DNA from 3 places in the Streptomyces sp. NPDC058240 genome. Region 3 is predicted to be linked to each of the others. Evidence: riboswitches for the same ligand, from Rfam matches in the RefSeq annotation. Region 3 holds a riboswitch; each other region holds the start of a gene.
The links. A riboswitch is a leader RNA that binds a small molecule or an ion and turns the genes downstream of it on or off. The one in region 3 is predicted to bind cobalamin.

Region 1 (3,268 bases), on a different contig from region 3:
CGAGGTTGTGCATGACGGCGGTGACTCCTCAGGAATCGGGTCGAGCGGGGCGAAGACGGTCGAAGAGCAGCTGTACGGCGCCGGTCTCCGGATGCGGGACGCGGTGTGCCCGTACGCCGAAGACCTCGGCCAGCAGGTCGGGGGTGAGCACGTCGTGCGGAGCGCCGGAGGCGACGATCCGTCCGCCGTCGATGACATGGAGCAGATCGCAGTGGAGTGCGGCGAGGTTGAGGTCGTGCAGCGCGGTGAGGACGGTCAGCCCGCTGTCGCGCACCAGCGCCAGCACTTCCAACTGCTGTGCGATGTCGAGATGGTTGGTCGGCTCGTCGAGCACCAGCAGCCGGGGCTGCTGAGCCAGCGCGCGGGCGATCAGCACCCGCTGCTTCTCGCCGCCGGAAAGAGTGAGGAAGCCGCGGTCGGCGAGGTGGTCGGCGCCCACTCCCGCCAGCGCGGCCCCGCACGCCTGCCGGTCCTCGTCGGTGGTCCGTCCCATCGATGACTGGTGCGGCAGCCGCCCCATCTCCACGACCTCGGCAACCGTGAAATCGAATTCGGTGGCCGCCTCCTGGGGAAGTGCGGCCAGCCGGCGCGCGCTTTCGCGCGCGCTCATGGCGTACAGATCCTCGCCGCCGAGCCGCACCGTGCCGCCCGAGGGACGCAGAGCCCGGTAGACACAACGCAACAGGGTGGACTTGCCACTGCCGTTGGGCCCGACCAGACCGACGAGCTGCCCCTCCCCCGCTCCCAGTGTGGCCTCCGCCACCAGCCGTGCGCCGGCGATCTCGACCGTCAGAGCATCGATGTCGATCCGCATCAGGCGCCTCCGAACGTGTAGGAGCGGCGGCGCATCAGGAGTACGAAGCACGGCACGCCGATGACCGCGGTCAGCACGCCCACCGGCAGTTCGGCGGGCGCGAGCACCACGCGGGAGAGGATGTCCACCCAGATCAGCAGGACAGCACCCACCAGTGGTGCGACGGCCAGCAGTCGGCGGTGGTCCGCGCCGACGAGCATCCGTACGGCGTGCGGCACCATCAGTCCGACGAAGCCGATCGCACCGCTCACCGCGACCACCGCCCCCGTGACGGCCGCGGAGACCAGGAACAGTTCCTTGCGCAGCCGCCCCGCGTCCACCCCCAGCGCGGCAGCGGTCTCGTCGCCCATGGCCAGGGCGTTCAGCCGACGCGCCGACCAGGCGAGGTGGGCGAGACCGCCGAGCACGGCCCCCGCGGCAATCGGTACGGAGGCCCAGTCGGCTCCGCCGAGGCTGCCGAGCATCCACATCATCGCGGAGCGGGCGGCCTCACCGCGCTCGGCCGCGAACACCATGAACGTGGTGACGGCCGAGAAGCCGTAGTACATCGCGGTGCCCGTCAGGACGAGCCGCAGCGGGGTCAGACCACGAGCGGTGCGTGCGATGGCGTACACCAGCATCATGGCGAGGAGCGCGGAAAGGAACGACGCCGTGGACAGCGCCCAGATACCCAGCGTGCCGAAGGCTCCGAAGATGAGCACGGCATTGGCACCGACCGCCGCGCCCGAGGAGATGCCGAGGACGAACGGGTCGGCAAGGGCGTTGCGGACCATGGCCTGCACGGCGACACCGATGGCCGAGAGACCGGCCCCGACGACCGCGGCCAGCACGGCTCGCGGAAAGCGCAGTTCCCAGACGATGGTGTACGCGGGCACCTGGTCAGGGGCTATTCGGCCGCCCGTCAGCCCGGCCCACAGACAACGCAGTACTTCGCTCCAGGAGAGCCCCGACGCCCCGATGCCCGCCCCGCAGACGAGGGAGACCAGGAGCACGGCGCACAGGGCGGGAAGGAGCAGCGACAGCGACACGCGCCGGGGCGGCGCGGGCCCGGCTCCGGCACGGGCCGTGCGCGAGGGCACGGCAGGCTTACGGACGAGGGGGGTGGCCACGGGCGGATCGCTTTCGCCTCGGGCCGTGCACCTACGTGATCAAAGGAGCAGCCCGGACGCGGAGCGCCCTGCGCAGCACCACTCGCAGTCCACGGCGAATTGACAGGAGCCTTCACCACCGCGGGTAATCGGGCTTACGGGGCCACATCTCGGGCTCCGCCTACCGTTGCGGGTCAGCGCCGGATTTCGACCGGACTTCCCCCGCGGGGCACTTGCAGCTTAGCGTGAATGGGTTGACGCACCGTCAGGGGGGATGGTCGGTGTGCACCGGTTTGCGCACGTGCGGCCAGGCCCTCGAAGACGAGGGCTCCGGTGACGGCGCCCTTCATCGCGCCGGCCATGCGCTCCCAGGTGATGGGCGTGCCCGCGTACAGAATCGTGGTCGGCGTCATTCCGGGGACGACGTCGAGGGCGCGGCCGAAACCGACCAGCATGGGCCGGGAGCCGGTGATGCGCTCGACGGCCTCGGCGTTGGCCGCTTCGATGCGCGCCGCGGTGGCGGGGGCTTCCAGGCTGTCCAGAACGGCGACGATCTCCGGGTTGCCGCCGCCGGGCGGGGTCCAGTCGAGCGTGGTGACGTTCGCGCCCTGAGCGGCGATGTCCTCCTCGAACATCGCCAGTCCGACGTTGATGACGTCGAGGTCGGCTGCGAAGAGGTTAGTGACGGGGCTGCTCATGCGGTCCGGGCCTTCCTGGCGATCTCACGGGCGAACTCGCCCGTCCCGTTGCTGCTGCGGGTCACGGTCACTCCCGCGGCCTCCAGGGCCGCGACCTGCTCGTCGAGCGCCGGGGTGTCGAAGTCGGTGCCGCGGACGTAGCCGACGATCTCCAGGTGGCGGCCGGCCTCCGCCGCGATCCGCTTGGCCTGTCCGATCGCCGGGAGGGTGACGCCGACCGGGTCCTGGTGGGCGCCGAAGCCGAGGACGAAGTCCATGACGACGACGGCGACTTGGGGGTCCTCGGCCTCCTGGACCGGGCATGCCAGGCGCAGGGAGGGGTCGATCATCGGGTGCGGGTGGCCGTTGGTGAAGTCGTCGTCGCCGAAGTCGAGGAAGGTGTGTCCGGTGCTGGGGCCGTCGGCGTCGAGCCGGCGGCCGGGGTCCTTCTGGATGTTGCTCCACACGTTGTCGCTGATCCCGAGCAGGGAGTACATCGACTCGTCGCACAGGGTGCCGCCGCAGAACAGGCCGCGGACGAACTGCTGGTGCGGTGCGAGGCGGGAGCACACCTCCTCCACCCGGTGGGTGTCGAGCGGCTCGACGTCCGCGTGGGGGTCGGCGCCGAGGCGGACGGCCTGGAGGGCGGCGTCCTGGCTGCTCGCGGCGAAGTGTCCGCCCGCGTCGGC
Region 2 (3,268 bases), on a different contig from region 3:
CGACCATGGCCACATCGCACAGGATGGGTGCGCCGGCCCGCAGAGCGGCGCGGGCGCGGGCGACCGCGTCCGGGGTGAAAGCGAGATCACGGACGAGGTCGACCATCCCGCAGGCGTGGATCATGCGGACCGCGACCTGGCTCACATCGGCGGGCAGGCCTGCGAGATCCGCCTCTGCACGGATCGTGGCGAAGGACTGGCGATAGATCGCCGGTCCGTCCTTCTCGTACTGGTGCACAGTGCTTTCGCTCTCTTCCTCGGGCGTGCGACGGTCGGGTACAGGGGAGTGGGGCGTACGGGATCAGCCGCGCGCGCGGCGGGCCGCGGCCACCGCGGCGGCGAGCCCACCGGGGCTGTCGGGGACGCTCACGGGGGCGTCCCGTACCTCGCCCCGTACGAGCGAGATCCGGTGTCCGCCGGGGGTGGCGACGACGTCCACCCACTCGCCGCGGGGGTGGCCGCACCGGCGTTCGCACCCGGACCAGTACACCGGAAGCGGGCCCACGGCCCCCACCGCGTCCGCCGCCTGGGCCCGCACATCGGCCAGCGACTTCGCGCAGCCGGGCCGGCCGATACAGGCACCCACCCCGGCCCAGGGGGAGCCGGGTCCGACGACGAGGCCGGTGGCCCCCAGATCGTCCAGCAGCCCCGCGGCCCGCCGCCGCTCCACCCCCGGTACGACGACCCCGCGCCACGGTGTCAGCCGCAACTCACCGCGGCCCCGGTGCCGCGCCGTGTCCGTCAACGACCGCCACTGCGTCGGGTCGACGCGCCCCAGGGGGATGCCGACGGACAGCGCGGCCCCGTCGTGCGGGCCGGTCACGACGCCGGGGGCGGGGCCGTCCGAGCTCCGCGGGCAGGCACGGTCCTCGGTGGAAGTGGTGCCGGTACCCGTCGCCCGCAACCGTCGTACGACCTCGTCGAAGAGGGATCCGGCACCGCCGGGCAGGTCCGACACGCGCCAGGCACCGGTGCCCGACGCCTGATCCAGGAAGGTCCCGGCCGCCAGGAGGGCGGCCTGCGGCGCCTGCGCGCCCGGTATCCGTACTGCGGTCCTGGCCATGCCGATCCGCAGCAGCGCCGTTCCGTCGCCCTGCGCCAGCAATGTCACGTCGCCGCCCAGCGTGTCCACATCGCCACGGCCGTCGTCGAGCACGAACAGGAACCTGCCCGAGAGGCCCGCCGTCCGGTCGCCCGCGCACAACAGCGCGTCCAGCGCGGACAGCCAGGGGCCGACGTCCCGTGCGCCGCGGCCGTCGAGCCCCGAGAGCGGCGACGCCACGATGTTGCGTATCCGCTCGTGGCGCGCGGAGGGCAGCAGCCCCGCCTCGCCCAGCCTGTCGGCCAGTTCGCCTCCGCAGTCCGGGCCCAGCCCGCGCAACTGGACATTGCCGCGCGAAGTGAGATGCAACTCACCATCGCCCAGGCTCCCCGCCAACGCCCCCAGGGCGTCCGCCTGCACCGCGGTCAGCAGACCGCCGGGAACACGGACGCGGGCCAGAGCGCCGTCGTCCGCCCGGTGCAGCCGCAGCGTGCCGGGGCAGGCGTCACCGCGGTCCCGGGGAGACGCGTCTCCCGGCGGTGAAGGCGAAGTGGCAGGTCGGGGCATGGCGGCGAGCATACCGACCATCTGACCAGATCCGTATGTCCTCCATCGGTTGACCGGCCCTTACTATGCCTAGTGACGGGCCATCCGGCACGTCGTCGCCACAGACGGCGACAGGGGAGGAAGTCCGGTGCAAGTCCGGCACGGTCCCGCCACTGTGAGTCCGGCCACGGCCGGGCAAGTCAGGAACTCCCTTCCCCACACGCTCGGATCCGTTCGAGCGGGGAGCTTCATTCCGACACCGCCCGGGGCGTGGACACCCCGAGGAAGGCCCGACGCCGCATGATCCTGCTCCTGTCGACGTCCGACACCGACCTGCTCAGCGCCCGTGCCTCGGAGGGCCCGGTCTCCTACCGCTACGCCAACCCCTCCCGGCTCCCGCTCCAGGACCTGCCACAGCTCCTGGACGGCGTCGACCTGGTCGTCGTGCGCCTCCTCGGCGGGGTACGCGCCTGGCAGGACGGCCTCGACCAGGTGCTCGCCACCGGACGCCCCGTCGTCGTCCTCACCGGCGAACAGGCCCCCGACGCCCAGCTGATGGCCGCCTCGACGGTTCCCATCGGCATCGCCGCCGAGGCCCATGCCTATCTGGCCCACGGCGGGCCCGCCAACCTGGACCAGCTCGCCCGCTTCCTCTCCGACACCGTCCTGCTCACCGGCCACGGCTTCGCGCCGCCCGCCCCGGCACCCTCCTGGGGCCCGCTGGAGCGCACCCCCCGTAGCACCGACGGCCCGGTCGTCGCCGTGCTCTACTACCGCGCCCACCACATGAGCGGCAACACCGCGTTCATCGAGGCCCTGTGCCGTGCCGTCGAGGACGCGGGCGCCCGCGCGCTGCCGCTGTACGTCGCCTCGCTGCGTACCCCCGAGCCCGAACTGATCGAAGCGCTGCGCGCCGCCGACGCGATCGTGACGACCGTCCTCGCCGCGGGCGGCACCCGGCCCGCCGAGGCGTCGGCGGGCGGTGACGACGAGTCCTGGGACGCGGGCGTCCTCAGCGGCCTCGACGTACCCATCCTCCAGGCCCTCTGCCTCACCGGTTCGCGCACCGACTGGGAAGGCAACGACGAGGGAGTCTCCCCGCTCGACGCCGCCAGCCAGATCGCGGTCCCCGAGTTCGACGGCCGCCTGATCACCGTTCCGTTCTCGTTCAAGGAGATCGACGAGGACGGCCTGCCCGCGTACGTCGCCGACACCGAGCGCGCCGCCCGTGTCGCCGGGATCGCCGTGCGCCATGCCCGGCTGCGCCACATCCCGGCCGCCGAGAAGCGGATCGCGCTCGTCCTCTCCGCGTATCCGACCAAGCACTCCCGGATCGGCAACGCGGTCGGCCTCGACACCCCGGCCAGCGCCGTCGCCCTGCTGCGCCGACTCCGCGCCGAGGGATACGACTTCGGTACGGAGGAGGTCCCCGGCCTCGCATCGGGCGACGGCGACGAGCTGATCCGCGCGCTGATCGAGGCGGGCGGCCACGACCAGGAGTGGCTCACCGAGGAGCAGTTGGCCCGCAATCCGGTCCGCATCCCGGCCGCCGACTACCGGCGCTGGTACGCGACCCTCCCGGCCGAGCTCCGCGAAGCCGTCGAGCAGCACTGGGGCCCCGCCCCGGGCGAGATGTTCGTGGACCGGTCGAGCAACCCGGAGGGCGACATCGTCCTTGCG
Region 3 (3,268 bases):
ACCGAGCCGCTGGCCTCGCGCAGCGCCTCACGGGTCCGCGCGTCCCACACCCCGAGCTGCTTCAGCTCATTCACCAGGTACGCGTTGACCTGGAGGAACTCACCGCTGAGCGTCTCGCGCTTGAAGAGGTTGGAGACCTGCGGCTCGATGCACTCGTAGACCCCCGCGATCGAGGCGATCGTCGCCGTCGGCGCGATGGCGAGCAGCAGCGAGTTGCGCATCCCGCTCTTCGCGACGCGGGCGCGCAGCGCGTCCCACCGCTCCGGCCAGTTCAGCTCGGTGTCGTAGTGGTCGGGGTGCAGCACACCGCGCGCGGCGCGCGTCTGCGACCAGGCGGGCAGCGGGCCGGACCGCTCGGCCAGCTCGCACGACGCCTCGTACGCGGCGAGCATGATCCGCTCGGAGATCCTCGTGGAGAGCGCGCGGGCCTCGGGGGAGTCGAAGGGCAGCCGCAGCTGGAAGAAGACGTCCTGGAGACCCATGGCGCCCAGGCCCACCGGGCGCCACTTCGCGTTGGAGCGGCCGGCCTGCTCGGTCGGGTAGAAGTTGATGTCGACGACCCGGTCGAGGAAGGTCACGGCGGTGCGGACGGTGGCGTCCAGCCGCTCCCAGTCGATGTCACCGTCGGCGACGAACGCGCCGAGGTTGACCGAGCCCAGGTTGCAGACCGCCGTCTCGCCGTCGTCGGTGACTTCGAGGATCTCGGTGCACAGGTTCGAGGAGTGGACGACGCTGCCCGGCTCGGCGGTCTGGTTCGCGGTCCGGTTGGAGGCGTCCTTGAACGTCATCCAGCCCTGGCCGGTCTGCGCGAGGGTGCGCATCATCCGGCCGTACAGCTCGCGGGCCGGGATCGACTTGCGGGCCAGCCCCTTCGCCTCGGCGGCCCGGTACGCGGCGTCGAACTCGTCGCCCCACAGGTCGACGAGACCGGGTACGTCGGCGGGCGAGAACAGCGACCAGTCGCCGTCCGCGTCGACCCGGCGCATGAACTCGTCCGGGATCCAGTGCGCCAGGTTGAGGTTGTGCGTACGCCGCTGGTCCTCGCCCGTGTTGTCGCGCAGTTCCAGGAACTCCTCGATGTCCGCGTGCCAGGTCTCCAGGTAGACGGCGGCGGCGCCCTTGCGGCGGCCCCCCTGGTTGACCGCGGCGACGGAGGCGTCGAGCGTCTTCAGGAACGGCACGATGCCGTTGGAGTGTCCGTTGGTGCCACGGATCAGCGAACCGCGGGAGCGGATGCGGGAGTACGACAGACCGATGCCGCCCGCGTGCTTCGAGAGCCGGGCCACCTGGTGGTAGCGGTCGTAGATCGAGTCGAGCTCGTCCAGCGGGGAGTCCAGCAGGTAGCAGGAGGACATCTGCGGGTGCCGGGTGCCGGAGTTGAAGAGCGTGGGGGAGGAGGGGAGGTAGTCGAGCCGGCTCATCAGCCCGTACAGCGCCGCTACTTCGTCCACCGCGCGCTGCGAGTCGTCCTCGGCGAGCCCGGACGCGACCCGCAGCATGAAGTGCTGGGGCGTCTCGATGACCTGGCGGGTGTGCGGGTGGCGCAGCAGATAGCGGCTGTGCAGGGTCCGCAGCCCGAAGTAGCCGAAGCGGTCGTCCGCGCCGTCGGCGAGCGAACGCTCCACCAGCGCGTCCAGCACGGCCGCGTGGCGGGCGACGAACTCGGCGGTACGGTCCGCGATCAGGCCCTCGCGGTGCCCGACGGCGACCGAGGCGGAGAAGGAGACCGCGCCCTGGCCGGCCGCTTCGTCCGCGATGGTGAGGGTCAGGAGCCGGGCGGCGAGCCGGGAGTAGGCGGGGTCCTCGGAGATCAGGCCCGCGGCGGCCTCGGTGGCCAGCGAGCGCAGCTCGGCCTCGTCCGCTCGGGCGCTGCGACCGCGCAGCGCGGCAGCGGCGACCCGGCCGGGGTCGGTGTCGGGCAGATCGGCGGTGAGGTCGGTCAGGGTCCGCAGCAGTGCGGTTCCCGGTCCGTCCTGTGCGGCTGCCTCGGACTCGGCTGCTGCGGACACGGCGACTGAAGCCGGATCGGCTGGCGCGATGGTCACGTGGTGCTCTCCCTCGCTCGGCTCGGGGCCGGCGGGGAACGGGGCAGCCCTACGGGCGCGCACCCGGGGCAGGGCAGCACTCCGCACGGCGTCCACCGGCCCAACCGCGAGGCCCGGACGTCTGGGCATCCGGTTCGGTCGAGCCGGATGCGCTGCCGGCAGGTCATCGGACTGACTCGGGGGTGCACAAAAGCGCACTGAATACACCGTTGCGGGACAGTTCCGGATTCGCACCGGATTCCCCTGCGGCGACAGCGAGGATGAGCATACATGTGGGGGCTGCCCGATGAGGCAGCCCCCACATGTTGTGTCGCACCGACCGGGCGAGGCCCACAGAATGAGCCGTACGGCCCTTTCCCGGGCCGCCGGGCCGGATCACGCCGTCGGCCCGCCGCGCCCCGCTGGAGGAGGCCAGGGCCTCTCGTTCGGACCATGCCGGGCTCGCGTGCCCTGGTGCCGCACCTCGCCGCGTTGTCGTCGGTCGCCGACGCGCCGCGTCGACTCCCTCCTCCGCCTTGCGATGTACGGCACCGGACCCCGCTCCCTGATCCGGCCTGATCCGAACGAGAGGCCCTCGACGGGCCGTTGGCGCCGGTCGTCAGTGACCGCCCGGCGCCCCCGCCGTGGCCGGCGGGAGTTCCGTCTTCACGCCCGGGTCGCCCGCGCCGGCCGTGTAGTCGGACGGGGAGGTCTCGTCGATCCCGGCGGGCGCCTTCACGGCGTTCAGGACGAAGGTGAGCACCACCGTCACCACCACGTTCAGCACGAACGCGGTGAGGCCGATGTAGCCGATCTCGCCGATGCCGGGGATCTCCTTGGAGGACCCGCCGAAGTGCGCCTGGGTCGGGCTGGCGACCCCGTACGCGGCCACCGTCCCGTACACCATGCCGACCGCCCAGCCCGCGAGCAGCGCCCAGCGGTGGAACCAGCGGGTGAACAGGCCGCCGACCAGGGCCGGCATCGTCTGGAGGATCCAGATGCCGCCGAGCAGCTGGAAGTTGATCGCGACCGTCTTGTCCATGGTGAGGACGAAGGCGAGCGCGCCGACCTTGACCAGCAGCGACACCAGCTTGGAGACCTTGGTCTCCTGCTCCGGGGTCGCGTCCGGCTTCAGGAAGTCCTTGTAGATGTTGCGGGTGAAGAGGTTCGCCGCGGCGATCGACATGATCGCGGCGGGCACCAGCGCGCCGATGCCGATGGCGGCGAACGCGACGCCCGCGAAC

Region 1: it holds a riboswitch for cobalamin, as region 3 does, so the genes downstream of both, ACFVX4_RS32960 (FecCD family ABC transporter permease) here and ACFVX4_RS24065 (ribonucleoside-diphosphate reductase subunit alpha) in region 3, are expected to answer to the same signal.
Region 2: it holds a riboswitch for cobalamin, as region 3 does, so the genes downstream of both, cobN (cobaltochelatase subunit CobN) here and ACFVX4_RS24065 (ribonucleoside-diphosphate reductase subunit alpha) in region 3, are expected to answer to the same signal.

Annotation. Positions count from the first base shown of each region.
Region 1 covers NZ_JBHVWT010000036.1:35,185-38,452, forward strand. Annotated here, with positions in the region: gene ACFVX4_RS32950 (ABC transporter substrate-binding protein) at 1-13, opposite strand, end outside; gene ACFVX4_RS32955 (ABC transporter ATP-binding protein) at 29-814, opposite strand; gene ACFVX4_RS32960 (FecCD family ABC transporter permease) at 814-1,923, opposite strand; cobalamin riboswitch at 2,025-2,184, opposite strand; gene ACFVX4_RS32965 (hypothetical protein) at 2,236-2,514, shown strand; gene ACFVX4_RS32970 (hypothetical protein) at 2,597-3,268, opposite strand, start outside.
Region 2 covers NZ_JBHVWT010000036.1:23,797-27,064, reverse strand. Annotated here, with positions in the region: gene ACFVX4_RS32915 (precorrin-8X methylmutase) at 1-238, opposite strand, end outside; gene cobG (precorrin-3B synthase) at 302-1,621, opposite strand; adenosylcobalamin (AdoCbl) riboswitch at 1,722-1,802, shown strand; gene cobN (cobaltochelatase subunit CobN) at 1,889-3,268, shown strand, end outside.
Region 3 covers NZ_JBHVWT010000016.1:60,750-64,017, forward strand. Annotated here, with positions in the region: gene ACFVX4_RS24065 (ribonucleoside-diphosphate reductase subunit alpha) at 1-2,045, opposite strand, end outside; cobalamin riboswitch at 2,185-2,316, opposite strand; gene mctP (monocarboxylate uptake permease MctP) at 2,644-3,268, opposite strand, start outside.